One region of the Gordonia sp. i37 genome, then DNA from elsewhere that is predicted to be linked to it. Evidence: riboswitches for the same ligand, from Rfam matches in the RefSeq annotation. Region 1 holds a riboswitch; the other holds the start of a gene.
What was found. A riboswitch is a leader RNA that binds a small molecule or an ion and turns the genes downstream of it on or off. The one in region 1 is predicted to bind cyclic di-AMP.
Positions count from the first base shown of each region.

Region 2: another riboswitch for cyclic di-AMP. It lies ahead of B1964_RS04820 (transglycosylase family protein); the one in region 1 lies ahead of B1964_RS13530 (C40 family peptidase).

Region 1 covers NZ_MVPX01000277.1:1,677-9,910, forward strand. Annotated here, with positions in the region: gene B1964_RS13510 (long-chain fatty acid--CoA ligase) at 1-1,745, shown strand, start outside; gene B1964_RS13515 (glycosyltransferase family 4 protein) at 1,795-2,922, opposite strand; gene B1964_RS13520 (hypothetical protein) at 2,942-4,489, opposite strand; gene B1964_RS13525 (NlpC/P60 family protein) at 4,515-5,594, opposite strand; gene B1964_RS13530 (C40 family peptidase) at 5,736-6,323, opposite strand; cyclic di-AMP (ydaO/yuaA leader) riboswitch at 6,340-6,509, opposite strand; partial or broken gene B1964_RS13540 (DEDD exonuclease domain-containing protein) at 7,115-8,234, shown strand, end outside.
Region 2 covers NZ_MVPX01000104.1:1,451-9,684, reverse strand. Annotated here, with positions in the region: gene B1964_RS04840 (hypothetical protein) at 1-164, shown strand, start outside; gene B1964_RS04835 (flavin reductase family protein) at 196-774, shown strand; gene moaA (GTP 3',8-cyclase MoaA) at 771-1,886, shown strand; gene B1964_RS04825 (MoaD/ThiS family protein) at 1,891-2,139, shown strand; cyclic di-AMP (ydaO/yuaA leader) riboswitch at 2,401-2,575, shown strand; gene B1964_RS04820 (transglycosylase family protein) at 2,583-3,194, shown strand; gene B1964_RS04815 (molybdenum cofactor biosynthesis protein MoaE) at 3,328-3,777, opposite strand; gene B1964_RS04810 (molybdenum cofactor synthesis domain-containing protein) at 3,830-4,309, opposite strand; gene moaC (cyclic pyranopterin monophosphate synthase MoaC) at 4,306-4,842, opposite strand; gene B1964_RS04800 (hypothetical protein) at 4,856-5,059, opposite strand; gene B1964_RS04795 (protein kinase) at 5,241-7,724, shown strand; partial or broken gene B1964_RS04790 (helicase-associated domain-containing protein) at 7,762-8,234, shown strand, end outside.

The DNA.
Region 1 (8,234 bases):
CGATCATCTTCGGCATCGCCGAACGCACGCCGGGCCAAACCGTCTTCCGCCGCAAGGAGGGAGCGACATGGGAGCCGGTGCGCGCCGATGACATCGCCGCGCGGATCACCGCTCTGGCCAAGGGCTTGATCGCCTCCGGCGTACAGCCCGGCGATCGGGTGGCGCTGCTGTCGGCGACCCGCCTGGAATGGGTGCTGCTGGACTTCGCGATCTGGTCGGCCGGGGCGATCACCGTGCCGATCTACGACTCGTCGTCGAGCTCGCAGATCGAGTGGATCATGACCGACTCCGCGGCGTCGACGATCATCGTCGAATCCGACGAGCACCGGAAGCTCTACGAGGGCGCGAGTCTCGACCATCCGGTGCGGGTCCTGCAGATCGATCCGGCCGACGGGCCGGGCGCGCTCGAACAATTGACGACCGCGGGCGCCGAGGTCGACGACGACGAGGTCACCGAGCGTCGTGCGACGGTCCACGCGGGCGACCCGGCGACGCTGATCTACACCTCGGGCACCACCGGCCGCCCCAAGGGCTGCGAGCTGACACACGCCAACATGCTCTCGGAGGTCCGTGGGGTGCTCGAGGGCAACATGTCGCAGTTGCTCGCCCCCGGCAAGCGGTTGCTGATGTTCCTGCCGCTGGCCCATGTGCTGGCGCGCGCGATCACCCTGGTGGCCATGGAGGCCGGTGTCGAGGTGGGCTTCACCAACGACATCCCGGGCCTCGTACCGGAATTCGCGGTGTTCAAGCCATCGCTGATCCTCTCGGTACCCCGCGTGTTCGAGAAGGTCTACAACACGGCCCGCCAGAAGGCCCACGACGAGGGCAAGGGTCGGATCTTCGACATGGCGGCGGCCACCGCCATCGACCACGCTGCCGCCGCCGAACGCGGCGACGTCGGAATCGTGTTGCGCGCCAAGCACACCCTGTTCGACAAGCTCGTCTACGGCAAGCTCCGCGCCGCGCTCGGCGGCGAGTGCGAGCTCGCGATTTCCGGGGGCGGGCCACTCGGGTCACGCCTGGGATTCTTCTTCTCCGGGATCGGTATCCCGGTCTACGAGGGCTACGGCCTGACCGAGACGACTGCGGCGGTGACCGTCAACACCCCGGGCGCGGTCAAGATCGGCACCGTCGGGAAACCGTTGGCGAGCAACGCCGTTCGGATCGCCGAGGATGGGGAGATCCTGCTGCGTGGCGGCGTGGTGTTCAAGGAGTACTGGCACAACGAGGAGGCCAGCGCCGCCGCCATCACCGACGGCTGGTTCCACACCGGCGATCTCGGATCACTCGACGACGAGGGGTTCCTGAAGATCACCGGGCGCAAGAAGGAACTCATCGTCACCGCGGGCGGCAAGAACGTCTCGCCCGCCGGCCTCGAGGATGTCATCCGTGCCGACGCCCTGGTCTCGCAGGCCGTCGTGGTCGGCGATCAGAAGCCGTTCATCGCCGCATTGATCACCGTCGACCCCGAGGCCTTCCCGGCGTGGAAGGAACGCAACGGCAAGCCCGCCGACGCATCGGTGGCCGACCTCGCCGACGACCCCGACCTACGCGCGGCGATCCAGTCGGCCGTCGACGAGGCCAACAAGACTGTCTCGCACGCCGAGTCGATCAAGAAGTTCCGGATTCTCGGTGACGATTTCAGCGAGGAGACCGGCGAGATGACCCCGACGCTGAAGGTCAAGCGCAACGTGGTCGTCGACAAGTACGCCGGCGACATCGACGCGCTCTACGCCAAGCGCTGAGTCGCCCGTCGGCGCCGCCTGGGTCGTCGACACCACCGGCCGGAGCCGATCACAGCAGCTGACGTAGCCGCGCGGCCATCTGCGACCACTGCCAGTGGTCCTCGACGAATCGGCGTCCCTGACGGCCCATCTCGGCGGCGGCGTCGCGATCGGAGAGGATCCCGATGAGCGCGAGCGCGACCCCGGCGACGTCGGTGCCGTCGACGACGGTTCCGGTGACCCCCTCGCGGACGGTCTCCGGGGCGCCGCCGGAGAGGCCGGCGACCACCGGCACACCGCAGGACGACGCCTCCAGGTAGACGATGCCCAGGCCCTCGACGTCGAGGCCCTTGCCCCGGGTGCGCGCCGGCATGGCGAAGACGTCGGCGATGGTGTGGTAGGCGGCGAGTTCGGCGGCCGGGACCGGCCCGGTGAACAGGACGTGCTCACTGACGCCCTCCGCGTGGGCGATGTCGTGGAGCTTCTCGGCGTAGGGTCCGCCCCCGACGATCACGAGTGCGGCGTCGGCGATCTCCGATCGGATCAGCGGCAGTGCACGGATCAGGACGTCCTGCCCCTTGCGCGGCACCAGCCGTGACAGGCACAGGATGGTGGGTCGCTCACCGAGTCCCAGCTCGGCACGAAGTCGTCGGCGCGACGCAAGATCCGGAGCGAACCGGGTGACGTCGACGCCCGGCGGGAGATACTCCAATGCGGCACGCGGACCGAACGCCGACGCGAATCGGCCGCGGGTATAGCGGCTGACGTAGGTGATGACGTCGGTGTGGTTGCCGATGTAGCGCAGGATGCCGCGCGCCCCCGGGATCATCGACCACCCGACCTCGTGCCCGTGTGTGCTGGCGATGATGCGGCGGGCCCCGGCCCGACGCAGATATCCCGACAGCACCGCCAACGGCGCGGCCGCCCCGAACCACACCGTCGAGATGTCTTCGTCCCGAATGATTTTCGCGGCGCGACGAGCGACGAATGGGGTGGGCAACATCAGCGTCGTCGGATGCCGATAGACCCGGTAGGGTACCGCGGCGTCGAACTCCTCGTGGCTGCGTCCGCGCCAGCGCGGGGCGTAGACCACCACATCGTCCGGATCCAGCAGATCCACGAGATTCTGCAGGTAGGACTGGATTCCGCCACGCCGCGGCGGAAAATCGTTGGTCACCAGGAGCGTTCGGTGCGTCACGCCACCATCCTTGCCGATCTCATCGCAGTTCGGCCGTCAGCCACGCCCGCCATCGGGCAACAAACTGGGCCCGCGTAATACCCAGGGTGGCCGACAACGCGGCATCGGCGCGCGTGGCGTCGCTCGATGCACCCACCGCAACGTACAGCGCCCGCAGCCTGGGTTCGCCGAAAGTCGCCGCGACGAAGGTCGCCACCGACCAGGCCGACTGATAGGCCATCCGCGAGGACTCGGCGTCGACGGAGAACTGCTGATCGGTCGGCAGATCGGCCGGGGTGTCACCGGCCTGCACCGCGGCCGCGAGATCCGGGGCGGCATCGGCGGGACGTGTGTAGGTGCCCTTGCGCCCGACGTACTCGGCCACTCCCTCGGTGAGCCACATCGGCGCGGTGGTCGCGGTCTGCGCGCGGGTGGCGACGTGGGTGAGTTCGTGACGCAGGACCACGCCGAGTGCCGGTGCGGGCAGATCACGGGCCACCGGGGTGAGCAGGACACGCTGGCCCGTCACCGAGCCGGCGGACAGGTCGAGGTGGGCGTAGATGGTGGCGGCCGCGGCGGTGTCGGTGGCCGAGGCGGCCAGGGCGTGGAATTGGTCGTCGGCGGCAGTGCTCACCACCACCGAACGCTGGGGCCACCCGGTCCCCCAGAACGCCGATACCGCGGCGATCGCGCCGGGCAGCAGGGAACGGATGCGGGCAACCATCTCGGCGGTGGGGCCGGACGCCGTCGAACCAGGGGCCGCAGAGCCAGGAGCCACAGAGCCGGGAGCCACAGAGTTGGGGGCCGGTGCGCCGGAGGTGGCCGCGGAATCGTCGGCGCCGTCCGGATAGGACGCGATGACCGAGGTGCCACCCGCGGTGGGAACGTCGGCAACGGCCAGCGCCGGCAGGTCCCACATCTGCGTCGGCGGTGCGGGCTCACCGGCCAGGGTCGAGTCGCCGACCAGTTTCCAGGTGTCGTCGTAGCGGGCGGCGACGAGCTGGGTGTCGATCACCACCTCGTCCTCGTCGATGCCGGGGGTGCTCACACCGCCGAGCGCGACGTGCAGTTCGACCGGAGCCACCCAGGTGTCGGAGCTGCCCTGCTGATCCAGCCGTGCCTGGACGTCGGCGCCGACCAGGGTCTCGACTTCCTCGGTGGGAGCGAGCTGGTAACGGAACTCCTTGAGCTGCAGCCGTTTTCCGCGTCCCGGCGTGTCGGGGCGACGCACCGCCGACGACAGGTTGTCCTGTACGGTCTGCAACCGGGCGCGCAGCGCCGGATTGATCGACGGGTCGAGCAGCGCCGCGAGCTGATCGGGGGTGCCCGAGCGCAGCGCGGTCGACAGCGCGTCGAGGAGCTGTGTCACGCCCTGGGAGCGCTGGTCCAGATAGACGTTGCTCGTCGACACCGGTGCCGACGACGAACTCGTGCCGGAAACGACACCGTCACCGTCGCCTCCGCAGGCCGTGATCAGCAGTGACGTGACGACGAGCACCGCACCGGCGCTCGTGGTCACCCCGGTGCGCAGGGTCGCCCACCGCGGGCGGAGCCCGCCCATCGTCCACCGCGGGCGGAGCCCGCCCATCGCCCACCGCGGGCGGAGCACGCCCCTAGTACCGACGCGCGGAGTTGTACGGTCCCGCGTCGTCGATGGGGACGACCTTGACCGGCACACCGAAGGTGGAGGCGTGGATCACGTAGCCGTCGCCGACGTACATGCCGACATGCGTGGCGTCGGGGTAATAGATGATGAGATCGCCGGGCTGCAGATCCTGGCGCGAGACCGGCGTGCCGCCGGCGAGTTGCGCCTCACTGGATCGCGGCAGGAGCTTGCCCGCCTGCTTGAACGCCCACACCATCAGGCCCGAGCAGTCGAATGAGTCGGGGCCGGTGGCGCCCCACACATAGGGATCGCCGATGCGGGTCAGCGCGGCCTGCACGGCGACGAGTGCGGGGGCTGTCCCGCGGGGTACGGCTGCGGGGTCGAAGTCGAAGCGCGGCCCCGCGAGCGCGGCGAGCTGCTTACCCGTCAGGCTCTGGTAGATCACCCGGATCTGGGCGGCCTGTAGCTGCAGTTCGGCCTGCTTCTTCTGCAGATCGCCCCGTACGCGTTCGGCGTCGGAGACCGCGCGGGTGGCTGTCGAGGCTGCCGTATTCGCGGCGTCGCGGTCCGAGACGGTTTGGGCGCGCACCTTTTTCAGCGCCGACAGATCGGCGGCGGCGCGACGCGAGACCATCTCCAACCCGGACATCTGGTCGAGCAGGGTCTGGGGCGAGTTGCTGGTGAGGACGGCGTAGAGCCGGTTGGACCGGCCACCCATATAGCTGATGCGCACCAGCGAATCGAAGCGCGTCTGCAGCTCGTTCAGCGACACCTGGGAGCGGTCGAGTGAACTCTGTGCGGCAGCGGCGGCCTTCTTGGACTGCGCGACGATGCCACGCTGTTTGTCGTACTCGATCTGCGCGTTGTGCATCTGTTCGGCCGAGGTCTCGGCCTCACGGCTCAGCGAGGTGTAACGCGCCAGCAGCTGATCCGCCGATTGCGGCGGGTCGGCCACGGCATGCGGCGTCCCGAACACCGCACCGATCTGCGTCAACGCGACCGCGAGCACCGCGATCACGGTGGTCAACGCCAGGCGCGCCGATCGGTTGGGACCGATCGCCGATCCGGCTCCCACGATTGTCACCACATTCCCCTTGCCACTTCCCCACCGACCCGGGCTCGTCACCTCTGCCTCAACCGGGCGTCGTAGTCCTCGACGCGTTCGGGCGAATCGCGCTGTGCGCGATCCGCCCGAATACATGCTCACACGTTCTCACCGAGAGCGGGATCAGTATCGGCGAACCCCGGTCAGCGACCATGCGTTGACCGACGCCTTCTGCACCGGGACACCCTCGGTGGAGGCGTGGATGAACTGGCCGTTGCCGATGTAGAGACCGGCGTGGCTGCCACCGTTGAAGATCAGGACGTCGCCCGGCTGCGCGTCGGCGTAGTTCACCGCGCGTCCACCGCCGAGCTGGCCGTAGCTGTCGCGCGGGATCGTCTTGCCGGCCTGCTGGTAGGACCAGTAGACGAGACCGGAGCAATCGAAGGCATTGGGGCCGGCGGCGCCGTAGACGTAGGGCGCGCCGATCTTGGTTTCCGCGGCACGAACGGCCTTCTCGGCAGCACTCTGCACCGGGGCGGTGATGCCGCCACCACCCGGGCGGAACTGGTTCGGAACCTGATTCTGATCGATGCCGGGCACCGTGAACTTGCCGAGATTCGGGATCTCGATGGTCGCACTGGGCGCCGGAGCCGGTGCGGCAAGGGCCGGACCTGCGGCTACGGCGAGCGAGCCGACGGTCAGCGAGCCCGCGATCATCGCCTTCTTGGCGATGCCTCCGCGATTCGGCTGTTCCAAACGATGTTTGGCCACGAAACGAGTTCTCCTTTGGTTCTCCCTTGACCGCCTACCGAGTTAGCTGTCGGGTTCGGGCCGAGAGAATGGCCCTACGCGATCCGGACACAACTGTGTCCAGGGCGCGACTCACCCCAATCCGGATTGCTCCGAAAACGTGTGGTTCCCCGGTTCGTCCGTCGGACGATTGAGCGGTGATCTCCCCAGACCGCTTCGGTTTGAAGCGGGACGCTCTGTGAAGGTCTCGGAAAGGTTACGAAATCGGATGCGTGTCTGTCCACTAGGGGACAAAGGGCCCGATTCGCGGTGACGGCTAACCGGCTCGCAGAATCCGCAGACCCGGGCGCGAACCGGGTCCGCATGCAGGGCCGATGGCAAGTTTTGCCGATCGTGCAGACGCCGTGCTCACCATCGAAGCAGCAGCGAACACATCGACCGCGGAGCAGATCTCGGCGTCGGAATCCCCCACCTCGCGGGCCACCCGTCGACCACCGAGATCGTCCCCATCACCGCTGGTCACAGGCTCTACGAAGAGGTTCATCATGCAGCCGTCACACGCGCGGTGACGGCCCGGGCAGCTGGCGCAGTCGATGTACATTTGTGATCTCCATCTCACTTGCTGTCTGTCGGACGTGTCGGCGGGCGATTCATCCCGGTCCGCCCGTCCCGGCCCGTTGTGCAACGGGCCGGGCGAGCTCCGGTGTCGACCACCGCAGCCGACAGTAGAAGTGGCCACCGACAGAATCGGCGCGCCGCCGACGACGGGCCCGAGAACACACCGATCACAGCAGCCACTCGCACCCCAGCCAATGCTGTCGGTGGGTCGAACTAGTGTTCGCGGCGTGGTGGTTGATACGGCTCAGCTCTCCTTCGCCGACCTCGGCGCAGGAGCAGACACCGACGACGCGGGCTTCGGCGAGCAGTCCCTGTTCGATACGACGATCGTGGTGGTCGACCTGGAGACGACGGGGGGCGATCCGGCCCGCGACGCCATCACCGAGATCGGCGCGGTGAAGGTGCGCGGCGGCGAGGTGCTCGGTGAGTTCGCGACCCTCGTCGACCCGCAGCGGTCGATCCCGCCGCAGATCGTCGCGCTGACCGGGATCACGAGCGCGATGGTCTACGACGCCCCACAGATCGGGGAGGTGTTGTCCTCCTTCGTCGAGTTCGCGCGCGGATGCCTGCTGGTGGCCCACAACGCGCGCTTCGACATGGGATTCCTGCGCCACAACGCCGCGCGGCTCGACCTGGCCTGGCCGTTCCACACCAGCTTGTGCACCGTCCGGCTCGCGCGCCGCGTGCTGACCCGTGACGAGGCCCCCACCGTCCGTCTCGGTGCCCTCGCCGACCTGTTCGACGTCTCGGTGCGTCCGACGCACCGGGCCCTCGACGACGCCCGCGCCACCGTGGAGGTCCTGCATCGGCTCCTCGAGCGCATCGGCAACCAGGGGGTGCGCACCTACGCCGACCTGACCGCCTATCTACCCCGCGGCAACCCCCGCCTGCGCGCCAAACGCCATCTCGCCGAAGGACTTCCGGCACGACCAGGGGTCTACCTGTTCCGTGGACCGTCCGCCGAGGTGCTCTACGTGGGTACCGCGACGGATCTGCGACGCCGGGTGATGTCGTACTTCAACGGGTCCGACCCACGACCCCGGATCGCCGAGATGGTCAACCTCGCCGTCCGCGTCGACCACGTCGAATGCGCCCACGCACTCGAGGCCGGGGTCCGCGAACTGCGGTTGATCGTCGCGCACACGCCCGCCTACAACCGGCGCTCCACCCGTCCCCACCGTGGCTGGTGGATCACGCTGACCGGCGAGCGATTTCCCCGACTGCAGATCACCCGAACCCCCGGCACCGACTCCGTCGGACCGGTCGCCAATCGCAACCGCGCCGCCGAGATCGCGGAGCTGATCTCACGAGCCG
Region 2 (8,234 bases), on a different contig from region 1:
TGTTCGTGATCGGGGTGCTCGCGATCATCGCGTTGTTCGTCACCCCGGTGGCCGATCACGGCGAGACCGCTCCGACCGCGGTGTATCTGTTGACAATGTGCGCCCCGCTGGGCTTCTTGCTGGGCGTCGTCTACGCGTTGCGGTCGGGCCGCGGGGCCCGGTGATCGTGTGTCGGCTTCTGTCGATCGACCCTCGGTGATCGCCACCCACGCCGCTCTCGCGCCGGCATCGGACGAGGGTGCGCTGAAGCGGGCGTACAGCTGTTTTCCGTCGGGCGTGGTCGCGGTCTGCTGCCATCGTGGCGCGCCCGAGTCCCAGGAGTCCTCCGAGCCCACAGACTCAACCGGCCCGGAACTGGTCGGGATGGCCGCGAGTGCGTTCACGTCGGTGTCGCTGGATCCGCCGCTGGTGAGCGTGTGCGTGCAGAACACCTCGACGACGTGGCCGCGGTTGCGTGACGCCGGCACCGTCGGTGTCAGCGTGTTCGCCCACGACCAGGCACAGTTGTGCCGTCAGCTCGCCGGTCCGGCACCGCGACGGTTCGACGGTATCGAGCCGCTCGGTTCCGACGACGGAGCCCTGTTCATCCCGGGTGCGGCCGCTCACCTGTCGTGCACGATCGAGAGTGAGATCCCCGCCGGCGATCACCTGCTGGTGCTGCTGCGCATCCGGCGTCTCGACGCCGACCCGGATGTCGAGCCACTCGTGTTCCACGCCAGCACCTTTCGTGCTCTACAGGCACGGATTCCCGACGACGATCCCGCGCGCCGATGACCGTCGTCGATCTCGGCCTGCCGCTGCCGTCGGTGCTACGGCACGCGGCGGACGAGGCGCGGTCCGGGGCGTCGACCGCACCCACGTCCGGGCCGCTGCGCGACACCTTCGGCCGGGTGGCCACCGATCTGCGGGTGTCGGTGACCGACCGCTGCAATCTGCGCTGCGACTACTGCATGCCCGCCGAGGGCCTCGACTGGTTGCCGACCGAGTCGGTGATGACCACCGCCGAGTTCATCCGGGTGCTGCGGATAGCCGTCGCCGACCTCGGCATCCGCACCGTCCGGTTCACCGGAGGCGAGCCGCTGCTGCGCCGCGACCTCGAGGACATCATCGCTGCCGTCACCTCGCTGCCGCAGCGCCCGGAGATCGCGATGACGACCAACGGCCTCGGGTTGAGGCGCCGTGCCGCCGGTCTCGTCGAGGCCGGGCTGACGCGCATCAATGTCTCGCTGGACACCGTCGATCCCGCCCGGTTCGCCGAGATCACCCGACGTGATCGGCTGCCCGACGTCCTCGCCGGCCTCGACGCCGCCCGTCGCGCGGGGTTGTATCCGATCAAGGTGAACGCGGTCGTCCCCGATCGTCGGGACCTGGCCGGACTGGTCGACCTCGCCCGGTTCTGCCTGGACGCCGGATATCAGCTGCGGATCATCGAGCAGATGCCGCTCGACGCCGGACATCGGTGGGATCGGTCGCGGATGGTCACCGCGACGGAAATCCTCGACGTGCTGTCGGCGCATCTCCGGTTGCGTCCCGACACCGTGCCGCGTGGAGGTGCGCCTGCGGAGACCTTCCTCGTCGATGGCCACACCGACGCCCGTGGAGTACCTGCCCGCGTCGGCGTGATCGCGTCGGTGACGCGCCCGTTCTGCGGTGACTGTGACCGGACCCGGCTGACCGCGGACGGGGCGCTGCGCAACTGCTTGTTCGCCGACGCCGAGACCTCGCTGATGCCCGTGCTGCGGGGCGGTGGTGACGACGAGCTCGACGTCGATCGTCGGATCGCGCAATTGTGGCGGGAGAACACCTGGGCCAAGCGCGCCGGGCACGCGGTCAACACCGCGGGATTCCGGCAGCCGGACCGTCCGATGTCGGCGATCGGGGGCTGAGCGGATGCGTGTGACGATCCGTTATTTCGCCGCCGCCTCCGCGGCCGCGAAGACCGAATCCGACGTGCGCGACATCGCCGAGGACATCACCCTCGGTGAGCTCGAACACATTCTGGCAGCCGATAATCCGGAGTTGGCGCGGGTGTTGAAGCGGTGTTCGTATCTGCGCGACGAGATCGCGCTGTGCGACCGCACGCGGCGCCTCGGTCCGACGCACACGATCGACGTTCTCCCCCCGTTCGCCGGGGGTTGACACACCCGGCTCACTTGTGAACTTGATCACATAACGAGTCAATAACGAGATGGACACGAACCGGGCGTCACGCCCGTGAACTGCACGGACACCGAAACAGGGCCCAAAGACCCACCGGCACGCCGAAAATGGGTTGTCAGGACGGGGTGATTCCCGCTCTCAGACGTCGTACTGTACGAAGCGTCCTTCACAGAAGGTCACAGCACAGCAAACAACACACCAAGATTTCCACCGGTCGCGCCGAGCCTCGTTCCTCCGGTGGAATGACGAGCACACATCTTGGAACGAGGACGGGGGACCCACCCTTTTCCGCAAGGAAGAACGGACGTCGACAGACGCCCTTGGGGTTAAGTCCGGTCGCCGCACGGCGATCGTGACCGAGCACCTCTCGCTCGAACCCGACAGCTGACCTCGCAGGCGCGTGGAGAGAGGTTATTCGACTTATGTCCGGACGTCACCGCAAGCCGTCGACCACCACCGCAACCAAGACCTTCGCGAAGATCGCGCTGACCGGAGCCGTTCTCGGCGGCGGCGCGGCCCTGCTGGGCACCGGCTCGGCACATGCCGCCTCCGATTCCGAGTGGGATCAGGTCGCCCAGTGCGAGTCCGGTGGCAACTGGGCCATCAACACCGGCAACGGCTACCAGGGTGGACTCCAGTTCAGCCCGAGCACGTGGGCCGCCAACGGTGGCACCCAGTTCGCGCCGAGCGCCGACCAGGCCTCCAAGGAGCAGCAGATCACCGTCGCCGAGCGAGTCCTGGCCACCCAGGGCAAGGGCGCATGGCCGGTCTGCGGCACCGGGTTGTCGGGGGCCACCCCGCGGACCGCCCCGGCCGACACCCCGCGTCCGGATGCGCCCCAGGCGCCCGCCAAGGGTCTCGCGAACACCCCGAACGCCACCAGCACCGACCAGGCGATCGATCAGGTCAGCCAGGCCGGCGTCAGCCCCGAGGTGCAGAACCTGCTCAAGGCCGCCAAGGACAGCGGCTACCAGCTCACCCCGGATCAGCTGCGCCTGTTCAACGAGAACAAGGGACTCGTCCCGCTCCCCTGAACCCGATCGGTTCAGCCCTGACGAAGGGCCCCGCACGTTGCTCGACGCCGTGCGGGGCCCTTTTCCAATTGTCGGGGGGTGTGTCGGTTGTGGCCGGTGTCAGGTGGTGACCTGTATCAGGTGATGCCCGTGATCAGGCCGACCCGACCCACTCGTCGGTTCCGTCGCCGAAGAACTGGTGTTTCCACACCGGTATGCGCGCCTTGACCTCGTCGACGAGTCGCGCGCACAACGCGAACGCCTCGGCGCGGTGATCGGCGGCCACGGCGACGACGAAGGCGACGTCGCCGACCGACAGGTCACCCACCCGATGGGAGACCGCGACCGCCCGGACGCCGTCGGCGGCCGCACAGATCTCGGTGACCACCTCGGTGAGCACGCGCGGGGCGTCCGGGTGCGCCGAATACGACAGACTCGTCACCGTGCGGCCGCCGTCGTGGTCGCGGACCGCGCCGACGAACCCGACGACCGCGCCGGCATGTCCATCGGCAGCCGCGACGACGCGGGCCTCGTGGTCGGCGAGTGCGATCGGGTCGACGCTCACCGCCGTGTGCACGACCACCACCGGGTTGCCGGCGGTCATCGGTGACAACCATTCAAACGGTGACAACCATTCAATCGGTGACACGAGTTCATCAGTGGTCGCCGCCGCGGATTTGGTCGAGAGCGTGGTCGAGGACGGTGGCGAGGACCGAAAGGCCGTCGCGCACACCGCCGGTCGAGCCGGGCAGATTGACCACCAGCGTCGTGCCGGCGACCCCGGCGGTGCCACGGGAGAGGACCGCGGTCGGCACCTGCGGCAGACCCGCGGTGCGGATGGCGTCGGCGAGACCGGGGATCTCGATGTCGAGCAGCAGTCGCGTCTGTTCGGGGGTCCGGTCGGTCGGTGCGAGCCCGGTCCCGCCGGTGGTGAGGACGAGGTCGACGTCGGCGTAGATCGCGGCCCGGATCGCATCACCCACCGGTGGGCCGTCGGCGACGACGTCGAGCTCGTCGACGGTGAACCCGTGGTCGGTGAGCCACTCGGCGATGATCGGGCCCGTGCGATCGGGATAGGCACCACGGGAGGCCCGGGTGGAGGCGACGACGATCCGCGCGATGCGCTGCGTGCTCATGGTTGCATCCCGGGGTCCGCGTGTGGCCCGCGCTCGTCTCCTCGGTGCCAGTCACCGGACCGTCCGCCGGACTTCTCGAGGAGCCGGATTCCGTCCATGCGTGCGTGACGGTCGACGGCCTTGACCATGTCGTGCAGCGTGAGTCCGGCCACCGCCACCGCGGTCAGTGCTTCCATCTCCACGCCGGTCCGGCCCGCGGTGGTGACCGCAGCCGTCACGTCGATGTGATCGGTGCCGATCGTGAAGTCGACGTCGACCGACGACAGCGCAAGCTGATGGCAGAGAGGAATGAGCGAATCGGTGCGTTTGGCCGCCATGATCCCGGCGATCCGCGCGGTGGCGAGGACGTCACCCTTCGGCAATGACGACGAGGTCAGCAGGTCGATGACGGTGGTGCTGGTGCGAAATGTGCCGCCGGCAACGGCGCGGCGCTGGGTGACCGACTTGTCCCCCACATCGACCATGCGGGCCGTACCCGAGTCGTCGACGTGGGACAACCGGGCAGACGACTGCGGATCGGGCACCGCACTCACTCGGTCACCGCGCTCAGCGGTTGATGACCGTCTTGGGGTTGATGTAGTTGACCTCGTCGGCCGGCAGCGGGAACTCCACCTCGCCGAACGGCGACAACGCGCCGGGCAGCGCGGCCGCGAACTCCGAGACCGCGTGCTCGGGACCGTCGCCGTCGGAGGCCTTCGGCCAGCCGTTGTCCACGTAGTGCTTCTTCGAATTGCTCTCAGCCACGCGCATATTGTGCCACGGCGTGCTCCGCGGCACGCGGTGCGCTCACCGTTTGGTCCCCGACGCCCGCGTCGTCTCATCACCGACGTCCGCGTCGTGGGCCCATCGTTCGAATGATACGAAGGCCGATCTCAGAGCACGTTGGGTAAGGTCACAGGCCAGCGGTCCACCCCCGATCGAAGGAAGAATCGTGCCTCTGAGTCCAGGTTCGCAGGTCGCCGGCTACAAGGTGGTGTCCCTGCTGGGTTCGGGCGGGATGGGTGAGGTGTACCTCGTCGAGAACCCGCAGTTGCTGCGGCGGGAGGCCCTGAAGGTCATCTCGCTGGCCGGTGCGCACGACCCCGATTTCCAGCGGCGCTTCACCAACGAGGCGCGCACCACCGCGGCGCTCGATCACCCCAGCATCATCTCGATCCACCAGTACGGCATCAACACCGACGGCACCCCGTGGTTCACCATGAACTACCTCGAGGGCGCCGACCTCACCCACGGCGCGATCTCCCCGTCGGACGTGATCGAGGTGACCACCCGTGTCGCCGACGCCCTCGACTACGCCCACCGGCGCAACATCATCCACCGTGACGTCAAACCGGCCAACATCTTCGTCAGCCGGGACGAACACGGTCAGATCGCCCGGGTCACCGTGCTGGACTTCGGCATCGCCAAACTCGTCAACTCGACGTCACTGACCGCGACGAGTGCCTTCATCGGCACGCTGGCCTACTGTGCCCCCGAGGTGATCGAGGGTCACGACGCATCAGCCTCCTCGGATCAGTATTCGTTGGCGTGCACCCTCTTCCAGCTCCTGACCGGGCAGGCCCCGTTCACCACCACCACGCCTTCGGCACTGGTCATGGCGCATCTGACCAAACAGATCCCACCGATCAGCTCGCTACGCCCCGATCTCGGCACCCTCGATCCGGTGATCGCGAAGGCACTGTCGAAGAATCCCGCCGACCGCTACCCCGACTGCCGGTCGTTCTCGACGGCGCTGCGTCAGGCATTCGAGGGCCGGGGTCAAGCATTCGAGGGGCGGGGCAACCCCACACCGCCATCGCACCAGTCGAACCCGGCGGCAGGACCTTTCGTCGGGGCGAACCGCCCGTACTCCCAGCCGACCGTGCCACCGTCGCAGCCGACGCCGCCGCCGTCCTATGCGACGCCGCCGCCGTCGCATCCGAATCCCTCGCATCCAAACCCCTCGGTACCCAACCAGAATCCGTCCTACCCCGGCCAGATACCGTCCGCGATGCCCGGCGGCTACGCGCCGGCTGGCCCGACGGTCGCCAACAACCCACCCTCGCAACCGAATTCGCCGTATCAATCGGCACCGTTCGGCGCGCCCGCAGCGGCCGGCGGCATACCCCCGACGTTTCCGCCGGGAACGCCGCCGCACCTCATCGGTGGCGGCTATCCGCTCTCCACACCGGCGGCCCCGAAGAAGAAGCGCACCGGCCTGATCGTCTCCCTGGCGGCCGCCGCCGTGGTCGTCCTGCTCGTCGTCGGACTCGGCATCGCCTTCGCCGCAGGCGCTTTCCGCGGTGATGACGACCAGCCAACGGCCAGTGGACATCCCACGGTGCTCGCTGTCTACGGCAACTCCAGCTGCGGCATCTCGGCCAAGCAGTTGTATTGCTGGGGAGCCAATTACGACAATCAGCTCGCCAACGGCGGCACCACCGCGTCGCCCACCCCGGTCAAGGTCGATCTTCCCACCGTGACCGCGGTCTCGTTGGGTGGGTACGTCGACACCGACAAGGACTTCAAGACCAGCACGTGCGCGGTCTCGGGAGGTCAGGCCTACTGCTGGGGCGACAACGGCTACGGCCAGCTCGGCACCGGCACCACCTCCGACGCCCAGACGCCGACACCGGTGACCGGGCTGTCCGGCACGGTGACGGCGATCGCCACCGGTTTCGGCAGCACCTGCGCCATCGCGGGCGGCAAGCTGTACTGCTGGGGCAACAACGACGACGGGCAGGTCGGCGTGGACTCGGTCACCGACAAGACCTCAACCCCCACCGAGGTGACCGGACTGAGCGGCACCGTCACCGGCGTCGCCACCGCACAGGGCACCACCTGCGCCATCGCCGACGCCGTCTACTGTTGGGGCAACAACGACAGCGGCCAACTCGGCACCGGGGCCACCACGCGGGCCAACACCCCGCAGAAGGTCGCCGTCACCGACGCCGACTCCATCTCGGTCGGCACCTATGGCGTCACCGATGACCCGAACCAATACATCACCGTGTGCGCGTCGGCGTCGGGCAAGGCCTACTGCTGGGGCGACAACCGGTACGGCCAGATCGGCGACGGCACCAAGAACGCCCAGCACACCCCGACGCCGGTCGTCGGGCTGACCGGGGTCACCCAGATCAACACCGGTTGGGGTTCGACCTGCGCGGTGTCGCAGGGCAAGTTGTTCTGCTGGGGAGACAACGAGGGACAGCAACTCGGCATCGGCTCCGGGTCGGCGACCACCTCGCCGACCCAGATCACCGCCCTGTCGGGAACCGTCTCCGCCGTCGAGACCGTGCTGGGCACGACCTGCGCGGTCGTCAACGAGACCTCGATCTACTGTTGGGGCCGCAACTCCGCGGGCCAGGTCGGCAACGGCGACAGCGGCGACGACAAGGAAGTGTCGACCCCGGCGCTGCTGAACCTGCCCGCGTGAGAAGGGGTCGCGTGGCGCGCTCGGTAGAATCGGCCGAATGAGTTCCGATGATCGGGCCGACGGGCTTGCCGGCGACCTGATCTCGCGCACCGACGATCAATTGGCGGATCTGTTCGCACTGCGTCCCGACCTCGCCTCCCCGCCCCCGCAGGGCAGCCGCGTTCTCGCGCAACGTGCGCTCTCCGCGGCGTCGGTCGCGCTGGCGGGCGAGCGTCTCGACCTGCTCGACATCGCCGTGCTCGAGGTGATCATCTCCGCGGGCCCACCGGCTGCGGCGACGGTGTCGGCGTCGTCGGTGCTCGACGCGCTGTCCGATCGCGCCGGGCACGACGACATCCTCGAGCGCATCGCCCATCTGCGTCGGCTCGCCCTGATCTGGGGCCCCGACGACGCCCTGCACGTCGCCGGCAATGCGACTTCGGCGCTGCCGTGGCGCGGGCTGCACCTGACGGGCCCGCTCGCACACGTGACACCCGAGGACCTGCGGTCGCGTCTCGACGCCCTCGACGA